One region of the Undibacterium sp. KW1 genome, then DNA from elsewhere that is predicted to be linked to it. Evidence: predicted binding sites of a transcription regulator. Region 1 holds the regulator's gene; the other holds the start of a gene.

The links. Region 1 encodes LexA, which represses DNA repair genes until DNA is damaged. Its sites were predicted from a motif close to ACTGTATNNNNATACAGT; they were not measured.
Region 2: a site for LexA is predicted at 8,641-8,658, ahead of recA (recombinase RecA). Genes of this name have one in related genera too.

What each region holds. Positions count from the first base shown of each region.
Region 1 is NZ_AP018439.1:2,170,964-2,181,757, forward strand. Features, by position in the region: gene lon (endopeptidase La) at 71-2,491, shown strand; gene lexA (transcriptional repressor LexA) at 2,723-3,379, opposite strand; gene rpsF (30S ribosomal protein S6) at 3,644-4,012, shown strand; gene priB (primosomal replication protein N) at 4,040-4,339, shown strand; gene rpsR (30S ribosomal protein S18) at 4,349-4,633, shown strand; gene rplI (50S ribosomal protein L9) at 4,660-5,112, shown strand; gene UNDKW_RS09675 (replicative DNA helicase) at 5,279-6,667, shown strand; gene UNDKW_RS09680 (DUF47 domain-containing protein) at 6,819-7,445, shown strand; gene UNDKW_RS09685 (inorganic phosphate transporter) at 7,530-8,540, shown strand; gene UNDKW_RS09690 (LytTR family DNA-binding domain-containing protein) at 8,613-9,371, opposite strand; gene UNDKW_RS09695 (sensor histidine kinase) at 9,390-10,721, opposite strand.
Region 2 is NZ_AP018439.1:676,628-687,421, reverse strand. Features, by position in the region: gene UNDKW_RS30255 (prepilin-type N-terminal cleavage/methylation domain-containing protein) at 643-1,104, opposite strand; gene UNDKW_RS03135 (FHA domain-containing protein) at 1,557-2,165, opposite strand; gene UNDKW_RS03130 (protein phosphatase 2C domain-containing protein) at 2,257-3,000, opposite strand; gene sucD (succinate--CoA ligase subunit alpha) at 3,457-4,338, opposite strand; gene sucC (ADP-forming succinate--CoA ligase subunit beta) at 4,357-5,541, opposite strand; gene UNDKW_RS03115 (DUF2889 domain-containing protein) at 5,573-6,157, opposite strand; gene recX (recombination regulator RecX) at 6,957-7,415, opposite strand; gene recA (recombinase RecA) at 7,532-8,572, opposite strand; gene UNDKW_RS03100 (helix-turn-helix domain-containing protein) at 8,900-9,136, opposite strand; gene UNDKW_RS03095 (hypothetical protein) at 9,733-10,794, opposite strand, start outside.

The sequences.
Region 1 (10,794 bases):
TTTCCAGAATGGGCTTGTGTTTCCGCCCAGTGCGCCAACATTGTTAACCAGTATTTATGAAAGGTGCGCCATGACGACTACTCTGATTACCGAACAAACCCAATTGCCGTTGTTGCCACTGCGTGATGTCGTTGTATTCCCGCACATGGTAATCCCCCTGTTTGTGGGCCGCCCCAAATCCATTAAAGCCCTGGAAGCCGCTATGGATCAGGGTAAAAGCATCATGCTTGCTGCCCAGAAAGCTGCTGCCAAGGATGAACCTTCGGCAGATGATATCTATGAAATTGGCTGTATCGCCAATATTCTGCAAATGCTGAAATTGCCAGACGGCACTGTCAAGGTGCTGGTCGAAGGTGCGCAACGTGCGCGGATCAGCAAGATCCATGATTCTGAATCGCATTTCTTTGCCGATTTGACACCGATCGCCGTCGATGAAGGTGACGAGTCAGAAGTGGAGGCCATGCGCCGTACTATCGTTCAGCAATTTGACCAGTACGTCAAACTGAACAAAAAAATTCCACCAGAAATCCTGGCTTCGTTGTCTGGCATTGATGACGCTGGTCGCCTGGCTGATACCATCGCCGCGCACCTGCCTCTGAAGCTGGAACAAAAACAAGTCATCCTGGAAATTTTCAGTGTGGCAAAACGTCTTGAGCATTTGCTCGGTCAACTCGAAGGTGAGCTTGATATCCTGCAAGTTGAGAAACGTATCCGTGGTCGCGTCAAGCGCCAGATGGAAAAATCCCAGCGTGAGTATTACCTGAACGAACAAGTCAAGGCGATACAGAAAGAGCTGGGCGAGGGTGAGGAAGGCGCGGATATTGACGAGCTGGAGAAAAAAATCCTGGCCGCCAAGATGCCTAAAGAAGCCCGCGACAAAGCACAGAATGAGTTGAAAAAGCTCAAGATGATGTCCCCGATGTCGGCAGAAGCGACTGTCGTGCGTAATTACATCGACACTATCGTCAATTTGCCATGGAAGAAAAAATCCAAGGTCAATAATGATTTGACGAATGCTGAAAAAGTATTGGAGGACGAACACTTTGGCCTCGATAAGGTCAAGGAACGCATCCTGGAATATCTTGCAGTACAACAGCGCGTCGACAAGTTGAAAGCGCCTATCCTGTGTCTGGTAGGTCCTCCAGGTGTGGGTAAAACCTCGCTGGGGCAATCCATCGCCCGCGCTACGAACCGCAAGTTTGTGCGTATGGCTCTGGGTGGTGTGCGTGATGAAGCAGAAATTCGCGGTCATCGCCGTACTTACATAGGCTCCATGCCAGGCAAGATTTTGCAAAGCCTGTCCAAGGTCGGTGTACGTAATCCATTATTCCTGCTGGATGAAGTCGACAAGATGGGTGCCGACTTCCGTGGTGATCCTTCATCGGCTTTGCTGGAGGTATTGGACCCTGAGCAAAATCACACTTTCTCGGATCACTATATCGAAGTCGATTTCGATTTGTCCGATGTGATGTTTGTAGCGACGTCCAACTCTTACAATATTCCGCCAGCATTGCTGGACAGGATGGAAGTGATACGTCTGTCGGGTTATACCGAAGATGAAAAGACCAGCATTGCCCAGCGTTATCTGTTGCCTAAACAAATCAAGAACAATGGTTTGAAAGAAGGCGAAATCACCGTTGCTGAAAGTGCAATACGCGACATTATTCGCTATTACACCCGAGAAGCAGGTGTGCGTTCGCTGGAAAGGGAAATCTCCAAAATTTGCCGCAAGGTAGTGAAAATGCTCTTGTTGAAAAAGACCGAGAAAAAAGCCACGGTCAATTCAAAAAATCTGGATAAATACCTGGGCGTACGTCGTTATGACTTTGGCGTTGCCGTTAAAGATAACCAGATTGGTCAGGTTGTCGGTCTGGCCTGGACTGAAGTGGGTGGCGATTTGCTGACCATAGAAGCCGTCGCCATGCCAGGTAAAGGTGGCGTCATCCGCACAGGTACACTGGGCGATGTCATGAAAGAATCCATCGAAGCAGCCCGCACAGTGGTACGCAGCCGCGCCAAACGTCTGGGTATCAAGGCGGATGTGTTCGAGAAGAGCGACATCCATATCCACGTACCAGAAGGTGCAACACCGAAAGATGGGCCATCTGCCGGTATTGCCATGACCACGGCTCTGGTGTCAGTATTTACTGGCATCCCGGTCCGTGCTGATGTTGCCATGACAGGTGAAATCACCTTGCGTGGTGAAGTATTGCCTATCGGTGGCCTAAAAGAGAAATTGCTGGCTGCTCATCGTGGTGGCATCAAAACAGTATTGATACCTGAGGAAAATGCCAAGGATCTGGCTGAGATCCCGGATAATGTCAAAAACAAACTGGAAATCATCCCGGTACGCTGGATAGACAAGGTCCTGGAAATTGCACTGGAAACTCAGCCTGTTCCTTTGGTGGATGAGCCTGTTTCTGTGGCGGCTGCAACGCCGGCTACAGCGCCGACGGAAACTCCTGCAGACACGACGGTTGTTAAGCACTAAGTTTTTGAAGTAACAGCTCGTTGCTCTGAAATGAAAAACGTCCGGGACATCCGGACGTTTTTTTATGCCTGCTGCTTTTTAATCATTCATGGTGTGTACGCTTATTGGTAAAGGCTGGGAAAGCAGAGAGTGACTTACCAGCAGGCAGAAACAAATAAGCTTGAGAAATAAGCTTGAGATTCTGCCCGGGCGTGAAGTAAACGAGAGGGTAAAATCACGCCCGGGCTGACCTCAAACCCAGTTGCGCATGAGGCCGACAGCCAGACCTTCCAGCGCGAAATCTTCTTCCGAGTCGCCAATCTTGATGACAGGATAATCCGGGTTCTCTGGCATCAGTTCTATCAGGCTGCCAGTTTTTTTATAGCGCTTGACGGTCACATCATCACCCAGGCGCGCAACCACGATCTGGCCATTGCGGGCACTGTCAGCCTTTTTGACGGCCAGCAAGTCACCGTCAAATATGCCAGCATCGCGCATGGACATGCCGCGCACCTTCAGTAAAAAATCTGGCTTGGCAGAAAACAGGGCAGGATCTACGTGGTAAGTGGATTCTATATGTTCACTGGCCAGTATCGGGGAGCCAGCGGCAACGCGGCCAACCAGTGGCAGGGCAAGTTGCAATAGAGCGGGGTGAGGCAAGGCCAGTTGCTTGCCTGTGATATGGCTGGACAACTCTGACTCCAGCAGGCGTATGCCGCGTGAAGTACCTGCCGCAATTTCTATGACGCCTTTTCGTGCCAGAGCTTGCAGATGTTCTTCTGCCGCATTGGTGGAGCGAAACCCCAGTTCTGTCGCAATCTCGGCCCGGGTAGGGGGAAATCCCGTGTTTTGAATGGCGTCTTTGATCAGGTTCAGGATTTGTTCCTGGCGGGAAGTGAGTTTGAGCATGGCGTTTTCTAGTGTTAAGGTGCTGTATATACAAGCAGTCTGTATTTTTATACAGTAAAGCTGAATATGCAAGTCAAAATGACCGTAATTACTGAGAAATCTGAAAAAATACCTCACTTACGATGAGGAATTGGCAGATAAATTGCCTAAGTCACTGATCTAATTGATCAATATGAAAAACTGGGTTATTATTATCGGCTTTCCTCTTCCCGCACTCGTCTTGACGCCGAGGCGGGCTATTTTTATTGTCCACAAGGAGAATATATGCGTCATTATGAAATCGTATTTATCGTACATCCAGATCAGAGCGAGCAAGTTCCTGCAATGATCGAGCGCTACAAGGCAAGTGTTGTAGCCCGTGGTGGTCAAATCCACCGCGTTGAAGACTGGGGCCGTCGTCAACTGGCTTACATGATTCAAAAACTGGCGAAAGCGCACTACGTTTGCATGAACATCGAATGCGATGCTGAAACTCTGCTCGAGTTGGAAACAGCATTCAAATTCAATGATGCTGTCTTGCGTCACCTGACAGTCAAATTGAAAAAAGCAGAAACAACACCTTCTCCTATGATGAAAGCTGTTCAGAAAGAAGATGCTGCAAAAGCGCAACGTGTTGAAGCACCTGCTGCTTAATAATTGACAAAGGTCGCGTAAAAAATAGTGAATCAGCTGAAGCTCGTAGCCCGGATTGTGGAAAAAAGCGCATTGCGCTACACCCCGGCCGGTATTCCGATAGCTTCTGCTACCTTGATGCATAGTTCAGAAACTCGTGAGGCGAACACTGTCCGCCAGGTCGAGTTTGAGATTTCTGCGATGGCTGCTGGTGAAATATCCCGGCGTTTTACAGAAATTGCCCTGGAACAGCCCATGGAATTCACCGGTTTTTTAGCGCGCAAAAATCGCAATAGCAAAAGTCTCGTTTTTCATATCACTGAATTCGGGACACATTTACTAGATTAGGAGCCAAAAATGGCATTCGGTAAAAAATTCGACAAAAGCAAATTGAAGCAAAAGCGTCAACAACAAAACCCTTTGTTCAAGCGCAAAAAATTCTGCCGCTTCACAGCAGCACATGTAGAAAAAGTTGACTACAAAGACATCGACACACTGAAAGATTTCGTGCAAGAAAACGGCAAAATCATGCCAGCACGTTTGACCGGTACAAAAGCGCTGTATCAACGTCAAGTTGACACTGCAATCAAACGTGCACGTTACCTCGCGTTGCTGCCATACACTGATTTGCACACAGCGTAATTGACGACAAGGTAAAGGAGAAAAATATGCAAGTTATTCTGTTGGATAAAGTCGTTAATCTCGGCAATCTGGGTGATGTAGTTCGCGTAAAAGACGGCTATGCACGTAACTTTTTGATTCCACAACGTATGGCTCGTCGTGCTACGACAGCTGCAGTTGCTGAATTCGAAGCTAAACGCGCTGAACTGGAAAAAGCAGCAGCAGCCAAATTGGCAGCAGCTCAAGCTCAAGGCGAAAAACTGTCCGGTCTGACCGTGCAAATCACACAAAAAGCGGGTGTAGATGGCCGTTTGTTTGGTTCAGTTACTAATGCTGATATCGCTGAAGCCCTGACTAAACAAGGTTTTGCGGTAGAAAAAGCACAAGTGCGTTTGCCACAAGGTCCATTGAAGATCGCTGGCGATCACAGTGTTTCCGTTGCTCTGCACACTGATGTAGTAGTTGACGTTATCGTTGCTGTATTGGGCGAACACGCTTAATTTGCTTTCTTGGCAAATTCAAAAAAGCCGGGTTTTCCCGGCTTTTTTTATGTGGATGGCCGAATTTTGAGCGATTTCGCTATTTGTCACAAACTTGTCACAAACTGGTTCATTTCTCCATGCTGGGACGTTCTGATAGTCTGATTTAACGGTTATAATGCGCGCCATGAAAGCTGGTTCTGATCCTCAACTTGATGCCTTGCGTGTCCCCCCTCATTCCATAGAAGCAGAGCAATCTGTTCTCGGAGGTTTGCTGCTTGATAATGCCGCCTGGGATCGTATCGCTGACTTCATCAACGAAGAAGATTTTTATCGTTATGACCACAGGATTATTTTCCAGTGCATGGTCAAATTGATCAATTCTTCCCGTCCTGCTGACGTCATCACTGTGTATGAAGCCCTGAATGGCATGGGCAAGGCAGAAGACGCCGGTGGCCTTACCTACCTCAACGCGCTCGCGCAGAATACGCCTTCGGCTGCGAATATACGCCGCTATGCAGAGATCGTGCGTGACCGTGGTGTCTTGCGCAAGCTGATTACCGTGGCAGATGAGATCTCAGGGGACGCCTTTAACCCGCAAGGGAAAGAGGTCAAGCAAATGCTGGACGCGGCGGAATCCAAGATTTTTGCCATCGCCGAAGAGGGCGCGCGTGGAGCACAAGGTTTCCAGGCCATCCAGCCCTTGCTGACACAAGTCGTTGAACGCATTGATGAATTGTACAACCGCGACAACCAGAACGATATTACCGGTGTGCCTACCGGTTTTGTTGATCTGGACAAAATGACTTCAGGTTTGCAGCCAGGTGATCTGATCATTGTGGCGGGACGTCCATCCATGGGTAAAACTGCCTTCTCGCTGAATATAGGTGAGAACGTGGCCATAGACAGTGGCTTGCCAGTCGCCGTGTTCTCCATGGAGATGGGTGGCGCCCAGTTGGCCATGCGTATGCTGGGTTCGGTAGGTCGTCTGGATCAAAGCCGCCTGCGGGTCGGCAAGCTGACTGATGAAGACTGGCCCCGCCTGACGCATGCGATACAAAAAATGAATGATGCGCAGTTGTACATTGATGAAACACCAGCGTTGAGTTCTATTGAATTGCGTGCCCGATCACGCCGCCTGGCGCGCCAGTGTGGCAAACTGGGTTTGGTGATAGTCGATTACTTGCAATTGATGTCAGCCAATAATGCCGGTGAAAACCGTGCGACCGAGATTTCTGAAATTTCCCGTAACTTGAAGGGCTTGGCAAAAGAACTGCATTGTCCAGTGATTGCCTTATCCCAGTTGAACCGCTCCCTGGAACAAAGGCCAAATAAACGTCCTGTCATGTCTGACTTGCGTGAATCTGGTGCGATTGAACAGGATGCTGACGTCATCATCTTTTTGTATCGTGACCAGGTATACAACCCGGATTCACCGGACAAGGGGACGGCAGAAATCATTATTGGTAAGCAGCGTAACGGCCCCATTGGTAGCGTGCGTCTGACTTTTCTGGGTGAATACACCAAATTCGATAACTATGTCGGTCATTTGTCCGTGTTTGGTGATAACGAATAATATTGAAAAAAGTATGAACTGATATTGATTGCTTGGTAGAGACGAAGTGGTGTTGTAAAGACTTAAAAGTAGAACAGTGTTGCCAGGCATGTTTGTATGCATGCACTTTCCTGGACAATTCTAGAAATCTTATATTTTCAGTGAGAATAAAATGTTTGGACGCTTGATGCCCACCGAGGGCAAATTTTTTGAACTCTTCAATCAACATGCTGAGTTATGTGTCAAAGGCTCCAAGGAAATGGTTGCCCTGATGACGAACTTTGATGACCTGGAGATCCGTGTTCACGCGATAGAGAGCATAGAAAAACAGGCTGATACTGTCACTTACAACACGATAGAATTGTTGCACAAAACCTTCATCACACCACTGGACCGTGATGACATCCACAAACTGATCACACGGATGGATGATATTCTGGATTTGCTGGAAGATGCGGGCCAGACCATCTCCCTGTACGATATCCGTGAAATCACACCAGAAGCCAAGCGCCTTGCTGAACTTTGCCTGGGTTGTGCCGAGAAAGTGAAGGCAGCCGTAGCCTTGCTGCACAACATGGATAATTCCCGCGAAATTCTGGCACTGTGCGAAGAAATCGACCGCCTGGAATCAGACGCTGACCATGTCATGCGCGCTGCCATGTCCAAACTGTTCCGCGATGAACCTGATGTCCGCAATCTGATTAAACTCAAAGCGATTTACGAAATTCTGGAAACAGTAACGGATCGTTGTGAGGATGTCGCCAATATCATAGAAGGCATTATTGTTGAGAACGCTTAAGCGTCTGACTTTTTTATTTTGACGCTTAATTGACGCTTAACAGTTCTCTGTCAATGCAGAGAGCGAACAAGGGAATTCACTTTTATGCAATCCTTTCATATGAGCCTGTATGTCATCATCTTATTGGTGGTACTGGCATTGTTATTCGATTTCATGAACGGCTTCCATGATGCCGCCAATGCGATCGCAACCGTTGTATCGACGGGAGTATTGAAGCCTAGCCAGGCTGTAGCCATGGCTGCCTTATTCAATGTATTTGCTTTTTTTGTTTTTAACCTGTCAGTTGCCAAGACCATAGGCAAAGGTACGATTGATCCTGTCATTGTTGATCACTATGTCATCTTTGGTGCCCTGGTCGGGGCGATATTCTGGAATCTGGTGACCTGGTATTTCGGTATCCCGTCCTCGTCTTCACACGCCCTGATTGGTGGCCTGATAGGCGCTGCAGTGGCGAAAGAAGGTACTGGGGCCCTGATTGCTGCTGGTCTGTACAAGATCATCCTGTTTATCGTCTTGTCACCCTTGCTGGGCTTTGTGCTGGGTTCCGTGATGATGCTGATTGTCTCCTGGCTGTTCGTTAAGTCGACACCAAGGAAAGTGGATAAATGGTTCCGTCGCCTGCAACTGGTATCAGCTTCTGTCTTCAGTCTGGGACATGGTGGTAATGATGCTCAGAAGACCATGGGCATCATCTGGATGTTGTTGATTGCTGCCGGTTATTCCAGTGAGGCTGATAAAGGCCCGCCGAGCTGGGTAGTGTATTCCTGCTATGCAGCCATAGGCCTGGGTACCTTGTTTGGTGGCTGGCGTATCGTGAAAACCATGGGTCAGAAAATCACCAAACTCAAACCAGTAGGCGGTTTTTGTGCTGAAACCGGTGGTGCCATCACCCTGATCATGGCAACGGTACTGGGCATTCCTGTATCGACAACGCACACCATTACTGGTGCGATCGTTGGTGTAGGTTCAGCGCAAAAAATGTCTGCAGTGCGCTGGGGTGTTGCTGGCAATATCGTCTGGGCATGGATTTTGACAATCCCGGCTTCTGCATTTGTGGCAGCCATAGCCTGGTGGATAGGTAAACACATCCTGTAGGGAAAAATACTGATGCATAAAAAAGCGCCTCAGTTCACACGAACTGAGGCGCTTTTTCTTGGACGCTTGCGCTCACATCTGTTTGAACAAATGCACGAAACTGCGGCTGACTTCCAGCTTTTCTGTCAGCCCTTTGATTTGCACGAGATGGCGGCCACGCAGGTCGCGCACTACACCTGAAATAGCTTTGGCGTTCACCAGTGTCGATCTGTGGATTTGCCAGAACAGGGCGGGGTCGAGTTCATCTGCCAGATCGCGCACAGGTTTGCGTATCAGCGCTTCGTAAGTGGCGGTCTGTACCCGCGTGTATTTTTCGTCAGACTGGAAGAACAGAATTTCTTCTACTGGTATCAGTCGCAGTTCCTGGCCTATCGATGCCTGTATCCATTGCAGGTAATTGGGCTTGGGTGCTATCCCCATCTGTTTTGCCAGTTGTGACAGCATGGTGCTCATGTCATTTGGCTGGCTCTGGGCAGTTAACCTCGCCTGGAGTCTTTCTACCGTGCGCGTCAGCCTCTCTACGTCGGCGGGCTTGAGTACATAATCAACTGCACCATGATCAAAAGCCTGTATCGCATATTGATCGTAAGCTGTGATGAAAACGATATGCGCCTTGTTGCCTATGTCCTTGGCCGCTTCCAGCCCGGTTTTGACCGGCATGCGTATGTCCAGGAAAACCAGGTCTGGTTTGTGTGTTTCGACCAGGGCGACAGCTTCCTCGCCATTTTTTGCTTCATCCAGAATTTCCAGCTCGGGCCAGACCTGTTCCAGGCGCGACTTTAACTGGTCGCGCATCAGTCTTTCATCATCAGCAATTATGGCAGTAGGCATGGTCAGCGTAATTGAAATCTAGTTGGCTAATTCGTAAGGGATTTCTATAGTAACGCAAACTCCACTAGGTTGATTAGGGGTAATGATCATTTGACCCTTTTCTTTGTAAATCAATTTCAGGCGTTCACGTATATTTTGTAGTCCCAGTCCGGTACCGTTGCTGGGCATGGCGCCAAACCCCAGTCCATCGTCCGTCACTGAAACACGCAATTTGTTATGCGCAACCTCGGCATGGAAGCGTATGGTGCCACCTTCTGCCTTGCATTCCAGGCCATGCTTGATGGCATTTTCTACCAGGGATTGCAACATCATCGGCGGGAAAGACGCGCTGCGCAAACCCTCAGGCATGATGAAATCGACATTCAGTCTTTCTTCCATGCGCATTTTCAGTAACTCCAGATAGGATTTGATCATATCTGCTTCACGTCCGAGATTGGTCACGCTGGCATTTTCACGCATTTGTGGCAGGACAGCACGCAAATAGGCGATCAGGCTGCGCTGCATGGCAGCGGCACGTGGAGGATCGGTTTCTATCAAATGCTCGACCGAGGCCAGGGTATTGAACAGAAAATGTGGCTCTACCTGCGCTTGCATCATTTGCATCTGCGCTTCGCTGACCTGACGCAACAGCGATTCGCGCTCGGCTGCCATGCCCGCTTCCTTGGCCTTTTCTTCGGCACGGACTTTGCCGCTCATCAGGGCTTTCATGCCAAACAGGCCAAATACCAGCAAGACCACGAAGTTGACAAACCATTTGGAGGAGGTGCGTTTATAGCTTCGTACTTCTTCGTCGGCAGCATCGGCAACTGCATTATTGATTTCTTCGCTGATTTCCTTGGCTATTTCAGCAGGCAGCTTGATGTGGATATCGTCATTCTCTGAGATTGACGGCGGGCTAGGAGGTGTTGGTGGTGCGGGAGGTGCAACTGTACCAGGGGCGGCTGGTGCTGACGGCGGAGCAGGGGGAGTAATGCCGCTGTCCTTGCTGATGTGGACACCGTTCTCATCAATCTCTATCTGCTTGCCCTTGCCGTCGATATTGTTTTTACGGATATGCAGGCCAGTATTGTCTATTTCTATACTGGTATCACCATCGCTGATCTTGCTGGTTTTTTTTGCCTTGCTGGATTTGCCAGATGGGCTGCTTTTTGTGACAACCACCTTTTCTTCCGATGTGAACAGCATGTCCTGCAGCATGCTGCCTGCAGTGATGGTGATAATGGCAAACAAGAAAAACTTCCACCAGGATAATTTGGTCACCCAGGCTGCCGTTGTGTCAAAGCTTTTGCTGAGCCAGGCCATCAGGTCGGCGATAAGCTGCTTGATCGTATCTGCATTGGTATTATTCATGATGCTTCTCTTTTAACGGTTGTCCCTGACATTTCAGCCTCGTGTCATGCACGGGCTGTTAGCGACTTTTCAG
Region 2 (10,794 bases), 1.5 Mb from region 1:
CAGGCATAGATTATCTGCCAGTTCAACTATTTGGCAGGCAAAAATCTGAATCGCTTACCTTCTCAGATTTTGCGCACAATGTTTAATGGAACCCAATTTAGCGGATGTAGAAATTTCGCGAGCTAACGAGCAACAGACTTGTTCATGTGAACTTCTGGCAAATTTTGCTGCCTATCTATTTCATCATTACCCCGATTTTGCCGGATTATATACGCCGAAAATAAGCTCTCCGTAGACACGTGTCGAGCCCAATTTAAACACGAATGGCAAACTTTGCTTACTGACCACCAACAATTCGGTCTGACGCGATTGACCGTTTGCAACACTCTTGAACGCATGCAGCAATGCCGAACCGCGTAGCACCAAACCAAATGTTTCAATCTTGATTTTTATGCGAATGCCGGACTCGTCATTTTTGTGAGATGCCTCACTCTTTGACCAAGGCGAAAACCTTCAGCGTGAAGATAGTTTTGGTGAGTAGGCGCACTAAAACATTCACTTGTTGATGAATAGCATAGAAATGAAAATGAGTTGTCTAAAGCGAAAAAGCTGTGTCCCCATAATGGGATCACAGCTTTTTTTTAGTCTAGCTTGAAAACCACTCACTTCAAACAAAGTGAGTGACTTTTCCGCTTCCCTAAATTATGGGCAACCGCCTTGGCCTGGTTTCAAACCGCGTGTTGGGTTGCAGATTGTACCAGTATTTGGCCACAACATATTTGCTTGGTTAGATTGAGTAGAAGGAGTCAAAATAACGGACAATGCTGTACCATCATTCAGTGTTGCACCAGTTGCAGCTTGAGTGATTGTACCGCCTGCAGTTGTAGGAGCAGCGCCAGTCAAAAATTTGGATGTAACAACGATTGGAATGGCGTTAGAGCCCATTGTAGTGCAGTTAGCAAAAGAACCTTCATTTTGGTAGCAAATTGCCATTGCAGATTTCAAGCTGTCCAATTCAGCCATTGCACCAGCTGCCTTGGTACGGGATGTGTAATCAGAATACTGAGGAATAGCAATCGCTGCCAGGATACCGATAATTGCCACAACAATCATCAATTCAATCAGTGTAAAGCCGCGTTGCAGCTGTTTAGGTATAGCTTTCATTATAAACTCCAGGAAAAGTTGAAATCAGGAACTACGCTTCACATGTAGCAATCACCGTGCCAGTTTTTGTTTACTGCGTAACTCTGCATTTTCTTATGCGGAAATCGGCGATTTCATGGGCCATTGATCAACTAGTGACGAATTGCGTCAATAGTTGCTTTTTCATCAATGCAAATATTTGTCAATGTTTGTGCCAGATGACAAAGACGACTGACAAGTCTGTCAGTGATGTAAAAAAATGTTTCAATGCTTGATACAATTTTGAAAATTTTCTTGCGTTGCTCCACTCGTCCGTGCGAGTCATGACAACAACATGGCGCATAGATAATATACGGCTGCGAACAGCACTCTTCACGAGAAGGCAGGAAGAATTTATCGCAATCATGGTATGTAGCAGTTTGAGACTATCCCTGCCCTATTAACCTGGGCAGGGGCAAGTGAGCAATAGGTGATTAATAAAAAATCACTGCCATTTTTGTCCCTGCCAGCTCTATCATGTCGGCATGCTTGAGGGTGTGTGGTTTGTCCTTGATGGACTGGGTATTGACGGTCGCAGCAGCATTACCCTCGACCTGGGCTATGACATATTCCCTTCCCTGCTGGGTAATGGCAATGACCTGGGTGCCAGGGCTGCCTATGGTAGTAACGGCCTTGACGAGGTTGAGCTCCTTGCCTGCATTAGCGCCACTCATGACTTTGATCTTTGCTCTTGGCTTTTCAACTGCGGCCGCTTGCACCTGGCCTGGCTCAGGCACAAAAGTCTGCTTGCCTGATTCCTCTACCTGGAAGCGCAATTTATATTTGCCAATATCAATAACATCATCATGCTGCAATAAATGTTTTTTGATTGGCTGGGCATTGACCATAGTGCCATTAGTGCTGCCAAGGTCAAGTACGAAAGAGCCGCTCGAAGAAGTATCAATCGCCGCATGCTGACCGCTGACAGTCAGGTGATCAATGACGATATCGTTACTGGGGCGCCGGCCTACTGTGAGGCGTGATTTGCTGATAGTGATTTCTTGCTGAACCAAACCATTAAAGGTGACGATAATTTTCGCCATAAATCTCTCATCAATTCATAATCCCCGACCTACCGGGTAAATGTTCTTTTTAACCAGGACTTGTTTTCTTCACCGACCAGCCTGAACAGGACTACAGAAATATTATCCAACCCCCCCTGTCCTTGGCGGCATCAATCAGCGCTTCGGCACAAGGCTGAAGCTCAGACGCGTGCTGCCGGATCAAGGATTGGATTTCATCATGCCCTAGCATATCGGTCAATCCATCCGAACACATCAAATACAAATCTTCATCTTCAGTATGGTGTGTATGCAACTCCGTATGCACTTCTTCCAGAGTACCCACTGCCCTGGTGATCAGATTCTTAATAGAAGAATAACGCGCCTCTTCTTCAGTCACCAGGCCTGCATTGATCTGTTCCTGCAATACCGAATGATCCTGAGTCAGGCGCGTCAGCACGCCTGCGCGATAACGATAGGCGCGCGAATCACCGACGTGGGCCAGCAAAAGCTTGTCTTGCAAACAGCATGCCACCACCACGGTAGTACCCATGCCTGCACATTCTGGATTGGTCAGTGCTGTATACAATACATTACGGTTGGCCAGCTCGATGGACTCATTCATCCAGCGTGCCATCGCCAGCGGCCTTGGCCCCATGGACGGGAACCAGATGGCATCCATCTTGCTACACAAATATTCAGCAATGATTTGAGCGGTCATGGCGCTGGCGACTTCGCCCGCGTTATATCCCCCCATGCCATCGGCCAGGACTGCGCAGCCATAGTCTGCACAAACGACGATAGCATCTTCGTTATGCGACCTGACCAAGCCCGTATCAGACAGGGCTGCAAATTCTAGTACACGCTGGTATGGCATCAATAAATGTCGGGATACATCCTGAGGTGAATAAATTTATATGAAACAGATAATATTTTAGAATTATTTTAATCAGGACATTCGCAAACATTCTCCTGGTCTTACAAACCTGTTCAGCAAACCCAGGCACCTGGATGCAGCGGCTTAAATAAATTAATACAATCAAGTACCATCAAGTACCGTCGATGGCAGGAAGCCGCTTGAAACCTTGCGTATATCCTCTCCTTACTTTTGCAGAATTATTCTTTCGCTTGCACCTCAATCATTATCGACACAACGCCAGATAATCAGCTAAACAAGACATACTCAATTTAATAGTGATTTGCCGCAGATATTGAAGCTTAACATTAAGGAAATCTATTTGCACGGATATCCATAACAAAGGCCGCCATAAATAAAAAAGAGTCGCAAAATTTGCGACTCTTTTTCATCTAAAGCTTATTTACCGCTGCCAGCTTACAGCATGGCTTTCAACAAACGCGCCATTTCTGACGGGTTTTTAGTGGCCTTGATCCCGCATTCTTCCATGATGTCGAGCTTGGCTTGTGCAGTATCAGCACCGCCAGAGATCAGCGCGCCAGCATGGCCCATGCGTTTACCCGGAGGCGCAGTCACACCGGCGATGAAGCCAACAACCGGCTTCTTCATGTTGTCGCGTACCCAGTAAGAAGCATTCGCTTCATCAGGACCACCGATTTCACCGATCATGATGACAGCGTCAGTATCTGGATCATCATTGAACATCTTCATGATGTCGATGTGTTTCAGACCATTGATAGGATCACCACCAATACCAACAGCAGAAGACTGACCCAGACCCAATGCCGTCAATTGACCCACGGCTTCATAAGTCAGAGTACCAGAGCGGGAAACCACGCCGATACGACCTTTACGGTGGATATGACCTGGCATGATACCGATCTTGATTTCGTCTGGTGTGATCAGACCTGGGCAGTTAGGGCCGAGCAATTTTGTTTTGCTGCCGGCTTTAGCCATACGGTCTTTCAACATCATCATGTCACGGACAGGGATGCCTTCAGTGATGCAAATTGCCAGGTCCAGGTCAGCTTCAACAGCTTCCCAGATGGCAGCGGCTGCACCTGCTGGTGGAACATAGATCACGGAAACGGTCGCGCCAGTAGCTGCTTTCGCTTCAGATACGTTAGCAAAAATCGGGATGCCTTCGAAATCTTCGCCAGCTTTTTTCGGGTTCACGCCAGCGACGAAACAGTTTTTACCGTTCGCGTAATCGCGGCACATGCGAGTATGGAACTGGCCAGTTTTGCCAGTGATACCTTGGGTGATGACTTTAGTGTCTTTATTGATCAGGATGGACATATCTGTTCCTTGCGATTATTAAGCTTGAGCTGCAGCAGCTGCAACAACCTTCTGTGCTGCTTCTTCCATCGTGTCTGCCGAGATGATAGGCAGGCCAGAGTCAGCCAGCATCTTCTTGCCGATATCTTCGTTAGTACCCTTCATGCGCACAACCAGTGGCACTTTCAGGGACACAGCTTTGGATGCAGTGATCACGCCTTCAGCGATCACGTCACAACGCATGATCCCGCCGAAAATGTTGACCAGGATGGCTTTCAGGCCTGGGTTTTTCAACATGATCTTGAAGGCTTCAGTGACTTTTTCTGCTGTCGCGCCACCACCTACGTCGAGGAAGTTGGCTGGTTCACCGCCAAACAGTTTGATGGTATCCATCGTTGCCATCGCCAGACCAGCACCGTTCACCAGGCAGCCGATATTGCCGTCGAGGGAGATGTAAGCCAGGTCAAATTTGGAAGCTTCGATTTCAGCTGGGTCTTCTTCATCCAGATCGCGGTAAGCAACGATTTCTGGTTGGCGGAACAAAGAGTTGGAGTCGAAATTGAATTTCGCGTCAAGTGCGATGACTTTGCCTGAGCCAGTCAGGATCAAAGGATTGATCTCAGCCAGGGAACAGTCAGTTTCCATGAAGGCCTTGTACAAACCTTGCAACTGTACGCGCGCATCAGCGATAGAGCCTTCAGGCACACCGATTTTACGGGAAATGTCGTCAGCTTCAGCATCTTGCAGACCATTGGTCGGGTCGATTGCCAGGTTGTGGATCAGTTCTGGATGTTTTTCTGCCACTTCTTCAATATCCATACCGCCTTCGCTGGAGGCCATCAAGACCACGCGCTGGCTGATACGGTCAGTGACCATACTGACATACAGTTCTTTTTTGATATCTGCGCCTTCTTCGATCAACAGGCGACGAACCTTTTGACCTTCAGCACTGGTCTGATGCGTGACCAGTTGCATGCCCAGAATCGCGTCAGCGTATTCACGCACTTGTTCCAGGGATTTAGCGACTTTCACGCCACCACCCTTGCCACGGCCACCGGCGTGTATCTGTGCTTTGACAACCCAGACTGGTCCGCCCAGCGTTTCAGCCGCTTTGACAGCTTCGTCAACAGACAGGCATGGAATACCGCGTGGTACTGTCACTCCGAATTTGCGGAGGATTTCTTTACCCTGATACTCATGAATTTTCATACGACTTCCCTTCAGACACTGAGGTATAAATAATTAAACAAACAAACTAGCTGGGTGATTTCACGTCAGGTGATGCTTTTGCCCAACGCGGGTAATATTGAACAACCGCCGGCCCGTCAGTACGAAGGGCGTGACAGCGATCAAGTTGAAAAGGTTGTTGCGCCTGCTGGCCGTAATCAGTCGCACCGTCGCGCGTATCGATCACGTCCCCGGCAAAAGCCTGGACAGCAGCCGTAGGCAGAATTTGCGCCATTTCCGTCAGATGGGTGCAGCCATGCACGCCAGCCATGCGCTCTTTCACGCCCTGGCGGAACTGTCTTAACAAATTCAAACCGATGAGTTTTTTATAATCTGGAGTAATGACTTCGCAATAACCCGGATAAGGTACGGCATCCGAAGACGCTTCCACATCAACGATGGTCAATTGCAAATCAATGGTAATGCGCAGGCTGAGGTCATGCAGCGCGCTGCCATTCGGGCGCACGCCGGATGCGAGGGTGATATCGCGAGGCTTATAGTCAGTGATACGGGCGTCAAGATCCCACAATCCATCATCGCGCGCGAACGCTTCGATCTGGATAGTACGCGTATGCTTCAGGGCGCGTCGCTTGATTGACGAAGATAAGGGCATCATGCCTGCTGGCGGCTAAACCAAAATACTGAATAAATAGCCACAATTGCGTGTCGTTACCGCAGCTTCTACGATAACAGCCGCTCCTGCGGCCCTGCAAAAAAACCAGCAGAGTTTAGCACAGACCAGCCGGGAACTCATCATATGACTACAATTTAAGCAGTTTTCTGAGTATGCTTATGCAGAAATCTAAGCAGAAAATTAAGTTTTTTGTGGTTTGGCAGAAGAAAACCGGGTGATTATCAGGTAAATGTCTGTTCTTGCAATACCTGTATCCAATTGAAAGGTGTGCTTATTTATGCCGCAAACCAATGCCTGTTATTTCAAAATCCAGGCCGAAGTTTTACTTTACAGACAAGGACTGGGTTCATCAGGCTGCTTTTATCCGTTTCTTATCACCTCTGCAGCTTAATGCGGAGCCTCGCCAGAGCAAGCTCCATCAACCCAACACTGGGCGTTTATAAACGTATGCGTAGTTTCCGTGCCGAGTATCGGACTGCTTAAAGCCAAGTTTTCGCAGATCGAATTGGACTCACCAAGTTGCGGCTTATCAACCCAATGTCTGGGCTTCAATCAATGTCCCGGCTTCAATAATAAAAATGTCCTCCACTTCGTCATTCCTGCGCAGGCAGGAATCCATCGTGTTAATACCTTTACAGCCGAATCTGCACGGGTCTTATTCAGGATTTTTGAGTTTATACAAATAATTGATCCGCAACCAAGGTGAACAAACGCCGCTGAACCTCAGCTTACGCTGGGGCGATATTATTGATATTGTGAGTATGTTGAATTGTGAATACTATTCATCATCCTCATCCCGCAACACCCGCATCGCCGCCTGTGTCGCCCTGCTGGAAAAACCCCTCTGCTGCAAAAACGCCGCCTGCTTCATTTTTTCCTGATGATCTTGCGGCGCATGCCGGAATTTCCTGTGCAAGACCTGAACCGCCCTCTCTACCTCAGATTCTTTCAAGTCCTCCTTGACGTTTTCTATATCCTGCGCATCCAGGCCATGGCTTTGCAGTTCCGCCAGGATACGGTTATTGCCAAACCTCGCCTGCCGCCGGTTCACCAGCGATTCAGAAAACCGCTCGCCAGACAAATACTTGGCCGCTTCCAGAAAATCCAGCACGGCAGCTACGTCATCGCCCTCTTCCGCATAGCGTGCCAGTTTACGCTCCAGCTCCATGCGACTATGTTCCCGCATGGATAAATAACGCAAGGCTCGCGCTTTAAGGCTAATGGCAGGTTTTTTCATACTTTAAAAGCAAAAATGCCGGTTGGCAGCTACCAACCGGCATGATACAAAACTTATGGTACTGACAGTGTTGCAGTTTAACGCTAAAACTCAGCGCTTCAACTCAGTGCTATAACTTACTCAGCAGTCGCTACTGCTGACAACAAAGGCACGCCCAGATGTTCTCGCACCTTGTTTTCAATTTCAAACGACAGCTCAGGACGTTCTTTCAAATAAGTACGTGCATTGTCCTTACCCTGGCCGATACGCTCACCGTTATAGCTATACCAGGCACCAGCTTTTTCTATGATCTTGGCATCGGCTGCCAGATCCAGAATCTCGCCTTCGCGGGAAGTACCTTCGCCATACATGATGTCAAAGTGCGCTTCCTTGAATGGTGGTGCCACCTTATTCTTGACTACCTTGACCTTGGTTTCATTCCCCACCACTTCATCACCAGACTTGATAGAGCCAGTGCGGCGGATATCCAGACGTACGGAAGCATAAAACTTCAGCGCATTACCGCCAGTTGTCGTTTCTGGGCTACCAAACATGACACCAATCTTCATACGGATCTGGTTAATAAAGATTACCAGAGTATTGGTACGCTTGATACTGCCAGTCAGCTTACGCAAAGCCTGAGACATCAGACGCGCTTGCAAACCAGGCAAAGAATCACCCATGTCGCCTTCAATCTCTGCACGTGGCGTCAGGGCCGCAACTGAGTCAATAACCACCAGATCGACACTACCAGAACGCACCAGCGCATCAGTAATTTCCAGCGCTTGCTCGCCGGTATCAGGCTGGGAAATCAGCAAATCAGACAGATTCACACCCAGTTTTTGAGCGTAACCAACGTCCAAAGCATGCTCAGCATCGATAAACGCACAAGTACCACCCAGCTTTTGCATTTCAGCAATCGCTTGCAGCGTCAATGTGGTTTTACCAGAAGATTCAGGGCCATAAATCTCAACGACACGGCCACGTGGCAAGCCACCAACGCCGAGCGCGATATCCAGGCCCAGAGAACCAGTAGAAACAACCTGCACCTCTTCCACCACTTCACCGTCGGCCATACGCATGACCGAACCTTTACCAAATTGCTTTTCTATCTGTGCCAGCGCTGCTGCAAGTGCCTTTGCTTTTTCTGAGGCATTTTCTGGTTTCTTATCGTCCATACATTCTTTCATTCAATAAGCGGCGGGTGGAAAAAGGAATACAGGCTTAATTTCCTGCGATTTGCAGTACTGTATAAAAAAACAGTGATTTATGCAAGCGACTTTTTGCATAGATTGTTGCATGAGGGATTCTACAGCCGGACATTAGCAATCGCACAATAACCATTGTCGATTTTCATTCAAGTCTGAACTTTTTTCACTTAACTGTGCGTTTGCTAGCTGAATTGACCCTGTCAGTTTGATCCACCTTCCACTTCCTGGCGAAGGCGGCCACCCGCTCATACGGCCCCTCAAATCCCAGTTCTTTCAGATCGAGATGAAGCTGCTTTAAGCTTCGTCGCTGCTTACGATTTTACCCGCTTCGGTTTTAAGCCAGCTTGAAAGCTGTAATGCATATTTATCGATGGCGCTTGTTGTTTGCCGATCCGCATAGGCTGGCTCTCTGACTTCAGAGCGCAGATAGCGCCGGACAGTGTTGCGAGAGATGCCCAGTCGTCTGGCGATCTCACGTAATGGAATCTGGTCACGAATGTGCCAGCGTCGAATAATACCATGTAATGCCACGTCAATCACTCCTGCTCCCGACTCATCAAGATAAGTAGGATTGTGTGCTAAACATGGGTCAATTTTAGATGCAATTTATCCAGCAAAGTGGGGCAATTTTCAGTGCAAATCAACAAACAGGCGTAAGTCATCAAACGCAGATAGAAAAAGAAATACAAGGTTCACTGGCAGTACTGCTGCATCTTTCCCGTGCATTCCATCTGCTCGCTATGTGCGGGCTTTGGCAATGACCGGGTTCGGTGTTGTGCTCTAGTTTGAGGAAAATATGGCAACCAGCGTAACCGAAATAGAAGTGTTGCGACAGTACGTCGAAGGGGTGATGGCACGCGCAGATCATCATGCAAATGGTGAATGATAAATGATCTTAATCAGTAAAACGGGGAACAGCAAATGCTTGATATTGTTCCCGGCATCGACCTCGCCAAGTTGAGCGCGAGTAGTCAACGCCAATCAACATCAAGTGGTGCTGGGTATCCTGGCAAGTAGGCGGTGCTCATTGTGATCAAGGGACAATAACACCTGCCTTGTCCTAAAAATCTCTGAAAACCACAGGTAGTGCAAGTCCGAGCGCTGGCACTATCTGTGAACGACAACACCTATTCCTTTGACACCGTTCCATCTCCATATTCTTCTACAGCCGGGTCCAGGTTTTCCGGTGCATGAAGAATAGTCGGTCCCCTGGAGCAAGCCTGACGGGTCAGGTATTCTGTCAAACCTTCTGCTTGCACGGCGGGTGGGATTGTTGCCTGCATCTCAGTCAGCAATTCTTCTGTTGCCTTGACTATCCATTCCACGCTGCGATACTTGGGCGAGACGATTTGTATATTCTGCGAATCAGTCTGGTCAAAGAAGCCGTGCTGCAGTTTATGCCTGACGTAAGAGAGCGCTGTGATGCCGGGTATGGTGCGTTGTTCCAGATAAGCCTGTTTGCCGTCTTCATCATAACGGACGACAATGTCCGGGAATTCATAACCCTCATCTTCCAGCAGCGCTTCGCTGACGATCGCTGGCAATAGTGGTCTGGCGTCTTCATGCCCGACTTCAAACAGCAAAATTTTCTTGAGTTTTTTCATTTCCTTTTGCTCTTCCGTGTCCGTTTTTTGTATGGCGATCGTCGGGAAGTACTCACGGATAAAGGCATTGGATTTACTGATCAACTCATCCCTGCTGACTTCAGGCCTATGCTTGAAAAATCTGTCGTCCATGTCCATCATCTTCCAGGCATGGTTCAGATCATGAATCAGGAATTCGAGCGGAGATTGCCAGAACTCATCGACATACACAGGCTCGGTAGATACGCCGATAAAATACACTGGCGTGCCCCTTATCTTCATGAGGTCAGTCGCAGAAATATTGTCGAAAGTCGGGATGATGATGACTTCAGGAATCCGGCGCATCAGCTCTTCATAACGGTACCAATATTTCTTTTGAAAATGGGTACTCAGGTTTTTGTCGGTGCGGCATGCGACGTCAAAGAAGCCGACCGCTTCAAACAGGATGCGCAAGGTTGGCGCATACGGGCACATCGCACCATTCTGTATGGTGACGTGATGGAATTTATGCAGCAACTGCTCACGCATAAAAGAAAGTGCGGCATTATCACGGCACTTCTCGTCCATCGCCGGAAGTGTCATCTGGCTGCGGAAATAGTCGACCAC